Regions from separate parts of the Paenibacillus swuensis genome, predicted to be linked through region 2. Evidence: riboswitches for the same ligand, from Rfam matches in the RefSeq annotation. Region 2 holds a riboswitch; the other holds the start of a gene.
What was found. A riboswitch is a leader RNA that binds a small molecule or an ion and turns the genes downstream of it on or off. The one in region 2 is predicted to bind thiamine pyrophosphate.
Positions count from the first base shown of each region.

Region 1: it holds a riboswitch for thiamine pyrophosphate, as region 2 does, so the genes downstream of both, thiC (phosphomethylpyrimidine synthase ThiC) here and SY83_RS07255 (ABC transporter substrate-binding protein) in region 2, are expected to answer to the same signal.

Region 1 is NZ_CP011388.1:1,965,473-1,967,943, reverse strand. Features, by position in the region: gene SY83_RS08610 (Ger(x)C family spore germination protein) at 1-557, shown strand, start outside; TPP riboswitch at 628-740, shown strand; gene thiC (phosphomethylpyrimidine synthase ThiC) at 884-2,471, shown strand, end outside.
Region 2 is NZ_CP011388.1:1,661,862-1,664,332, forward strand. Features, by position in the region: gene SY83_RS07255 (ABC transporter substrate-binding protein) at 1-976, opposite strand, end outside; TPP riboswitch at 1,076-1,185, opposite strand; gene asd (archaetidylserine decarboxylase) at 1,363-2,154, shown strand; gene SY83_RS07265 (ATP-binding cassette domain-containing protein) at 2,283-2,471, shown strand, end outside.

The DNA.
Region 1 (2,471 bases), 300 kb from region 2:
ACCCCATGGTTCCTTACCTGGAAAAGCACGAGGAGATCGTAGAGATCTCAAAAATCGGGTTATTCCGTGAAGATCGATTGGTCGCGTTCAATACGTTGGAAGAAACCCGAATGGTGGAGATGATGCGGAGCGATAAACATATTCCCAATATCACAGTAGATTTGGATCTGGAGGGCTCTTCACAACAATATCTACTCCTTGACTTTGTGAGGAGCCGGATGAAGACAACGGTAAAGGGTTCACTGGACAAAGCAACAATCCATATGAAGCTGATGGAGCAGGGTGCCGTGCAGGATTTTCAGGATGGACTGGATCTTGAGGATCCTGCGGATATAAATAAACTTGAACGTGAAAGTGAAAAGCATATTAAACAAGATGTTCATCGGTTAATCCAAAAATATAACAGGCTTTCCATTGACCCAGCCGGAATCGGAAGATATATACGGGCTGAGTTTAGAGGAGATTGGACGCGAGAAAAGTGGCGAAAATCCATGCAGGATGCGGAGTACAACATCGATGTTCGTGTGAGAATACGGAATACAGGGACGATGAGATGATCAGAAAGAACTATTTTGCCAAATAAGGATTTACAATCTTTACCTTCTCATGTATGCTTGGTTGGAATTACATATTGTTCGCGGGAGCTCGGAGAACCGGGCTGAGAGGAGTGCTGATACGGCACTTGACCGTTATACCTGAACTGGATAATGCCAGCGGAGGAATGAAGCCTTGGAGTCGTAACGACTGACCACAGGACCGCTTGTTTATGCTTGCGGTCTTTTTTTGTCGGGAAATTGCGGTTCCGGATGTCCAGGCGGACCTCTGAAGATGTTTCATGCGCTGATCGAGAGCGGCTAAATCATGTTGAGGAGGTTTTTTGGCTATGTCCAAAATGGCAGAAGAAACGGGAGCGCCGTATATCAAGGCTTTTCCGGCGAGCAGGAAAATTTATGTGGAGGGTACCGCGGATGACGTACGGGTGCCGATGCGGGAAATTGCATTAAGCGACACGGAGACTTCAGAAGGTGTTGAACATAACGCGCCTGTACGGGTATATGATACAAGCGGTTTGTATACGGACGGGGAGCACCAGACCGATATCCGTCAAGGATTACCCGCTCTTCGGCAACCTTGGATTACGCGCCGGGGCGATGTTGAAACATATGAAGGGCGTACGGTGAAACCGGAAGATAACGGAATGCCGGCCGCGGGATGGCGGAGTCAGGAAGCGGAGGAAAGGTTTCCGCGGGTTCATTCGAATCCGCTTCGGGCCAAAGCAGGTCAGAATGTGACGCAGATGCATTACGCCCGCAGGGGCATTATTACCCCGGAGATGGAATTCGCGGCCATCCGGGAAGGGATGGATCCTGAATTTGTGCGGAATGAGATTGCTTGCGGCCGGGCTATTTTGCCCAACAATATTAATCATCCTGAAAGTGAACCGATGTTAATCGGAAGGCACTTCCTGGTGAAGATCAACGCTAATATCGGCAACTCCGCCGTATCCTCATCCATTGAGGAAGAAGTGGAGAAGATGACATGGGCCATTCGCTGGGGAGCAGACACGATCATGGACCTTTCTACAGGTCAGCATATCCATACGACAAGAGAGTGGATTATACGTAACTCCCCGGTTCCGGTGGGAACGGTGCCTCTTTATCAGGCGCTGGAAAAAGTGGGAGGCAAAGCGGAGGCGCTGACCTGGGACATCTACAGGGACACGTTGATTGAGCAGGCGGAACAAGGGGTTGACTATTTCACAATCCATGCCGGCGTGCTCCTGCGTTATGTGCCGATGACGGCGAAACGGGTTACGGGCATCGTCTCCCGGGGCGGATCGATTATGGCTTCGTGGTGTTTGGCTCATCACAAGGAAAATTTCCTGTATACGCATTTTGAGGAAATTTGCGAAATTATGAAGGCGTATGATATCGCGTTCTCGCTTGGCGACGGTTTGCGTCCGGGATCCATTGCCGATGCCAACGATGAGGCGCAATTTGCGGAATTGCAAACGCTGGGGGAATTGACGGAAATCGCATGGAGACATGATGTGCAGGTGATGATTGAAGGTCCGGGTCATGTTCCGTTACACAAAATCAAGGAGAACGTGGAGTTACAGATGGAGATTTGTAAAGAAGCTCCATTCTATACGCTGGGTCCGCTGACGACGGACATCGCGCCGGGCTACGACCATATCACATCCGCCATCGGTGCGGCGTTGATCGGTTCCTTCGGCACGTCGATGCTGTGCTATGTGACGCCGAAGGAACATCTGGGCCTGCCGAACAAGAACGATGTTCGGGAAGGCGTGATCGCGTACAAAATCGCGGCGCATGCGGCGGATTTGGCCAAGGGGCATCCGGGCGCGCAAGAGCGGGATGACGCGCTGTCCAAAGCGCGGTTCGAGTTCAGGTGGCGCGACCAGTTTGCTTTGTCGCTCGATCCGGAGAGAGCGATGGAATTCCACGATG
Region 2 (2,471 bases):
CCAACGGCTTGTCAATCAGTTTGTATTCCTGCATCCATGCCGCGTAGCCTTCCCACACGCTCAGCTTCTGCTCGCCCCAACGCTTGGCGTCGTCCTGATACTTCGGACTCAGCCATTTCTGCGAAGCGCGAACGAGCTCCGGATCCAGATCAGGCTCCGCTTTAATCAACAGCTCGGCCGCTTGTTCCGGCTCATCAATCGCATACTGATACCCTTTGGCCGTGGCCGCCATAAATTTCTTCACTAACTCAGCATTGTTATTGACATGTTCTTCATTCGTCACGATGACCGGCGTATAGTAATCCAGTTTCTCTGAAAATTCATTCAAATAAACCATATCAATCGGTTCCTTGCGAAGTTCCGCCTCAACCCCGGTCCAAGCGTAGTAGATCCAGGCAAAATCCACATCCCGCTTCGTCATCGTAAAGAAGTCCGCGTCCCCCGCCTGAACGATCTTCACCTTCTTCACATCGGCGCCGTCCGCCTGCATCAGGGAATCCAGCATCGCCTCTTCCGCCGGGGATCCAAAGCCGCCGTAGGTCTTCCCTTCGAAATCCTTCGGGGATTTCACACCCTTGGCAACCGGCGCAGCAAAGCCGGACGTATTATGTTGAATAACAGCCGCCAAGGATACGAGCGGCACATTCTGCAAGCGCGCCAGGGTAACGCCCTCCTGATAGGAAACGCCGAAATCCGCGCTGCCGGTAGCCACCATCTGGTCCGCTCCGCTTTGACCGGGTTGAATGATCTCCACATCAAGGCCCTGTGCCTTGTAGTATCCTTGATCCCTTGCGACGTAGAGACCCGTATGATTCGTGTTAGGCGTCCAATCCAGGACAACCTTCACTTCCTTCAGCTCCGCCGGCTTAGTCTGTTTCTCCCCCTTGGCATTCTCAGCCTTGTTTCCGTCCGTGCCCGCTCCGCAACCTGCCAAAAGTATCGTTCCCGTCAGCAGCAAAATCCCTATTTTTCTCATACCCAACGCATCCATCTCCCCTTCTCTACTAACCAAAATCAGGAAATAAAAAAAAGACCCGCGGATAAACACAGTCGGCTCTAAGAATATGCGCAACTACAGGCGCATCGTGAAATTCTCTCCGCTGGCATTATCCAGTTCAGATTAACGGTCTGCGTCACGAGGACGCACTCTCAGCCTGACTTCATCAAGCTCCCGTATTTCCTATTCAGTTGTTAACAACAATACACGCAATCTTGTCCGTTTTCAACACCTATTTTGCTCGGAATGGCGGTCCGTGTTTCCTGTTGTAAGTTACCTGGTCATTGATTTGTCCTATGAATTATGTCAATATAGTCTGATACACAGATACACTGAGTAGGACAAGGAACAGGTGAACGATAAACATGATGAAATCCGCAATGCGTCTGTTAACCGAACTATCATCACGCAAATTTATTTCTAAGCTGACCGGCGGTTTCGCGCAGTCCCGCGCCAGCCGCAAGCTTATTCCGAAGTTCGCCCAAATGTACGGCATCCGTATCGAAGACGCGGAGAAGGCCCTTTATGAATATGCTTCACTGAACGATTTCTTCACCCGCCGCCTCAAGCCCGGACTTCGTCCGTTGGCCGAAGATACAGCGGCGCTGATCAGTCCTGTCGATGCCCGCATTACAGGTATGGGCGTTATAGACAACGGGTCCCTGCTGAATGTTAAAGGACAGGATTACACCCTTGAAGAACTATTGCATTTCTCTCCCCGCTCGGAAAGTTACAAGCACGGATTCTATTATGTCCTGTACCTGAGCCCGACGGATTATCATCGCATACACACGCCGGTAGCCGGGGAAATGGTGGAAACCGAGCATATTCCCGGTAAAGTATACCCTGTTAACGAGTTCGGATTAAGGCATATGAAACGTGTGCTTAGCCGGAACGAACGCTTAATCTCCTATATTCGTCATAACCGCGGTGAAGTCGCTGTCGTGAAAGTCGGCGCCATGAATGTCAGCAGCATCAAATACGCCGATCCCGGACTTCAAGAATTCGAACGCGGTCAAGAGCTGGCTTACTTTCAATTCGGCTCCACCGTCGTGCTTCTTACAGAAGACGGAACCTTTGACCCGCGAACGGACCTGCAAGTCGGAGATAAGGTTAAGATGGGCGAGGCGCTGGGACTTTTGCATGAAAAGCAGTGAATAGATTAAATTGTGATGAAGCGGCTTCGGCCGCTTTTTTTTGCGGGAGGAAACCGGTGTGAAGCTTGTCCTTTCCCGTGTTATAATCAAAGTAAGCGTATTCTGCAGCGGAAAGGGAGCTACTTATTATGATTATCCGTAATTTGACGAAGTCGATTGATAGCCAACTTATTTTAAATAGGATCAGTATGGAGATTAACGAAGGTGAATTGGTGGCCGTTCTCGGCGCCAGCGGCAGCGGAAAGACAACGTTCCTGAAATGCCTGGCCCTGCGTGAACGCTGGGATGACGGTCAATACATATATGAAGGCAATGAT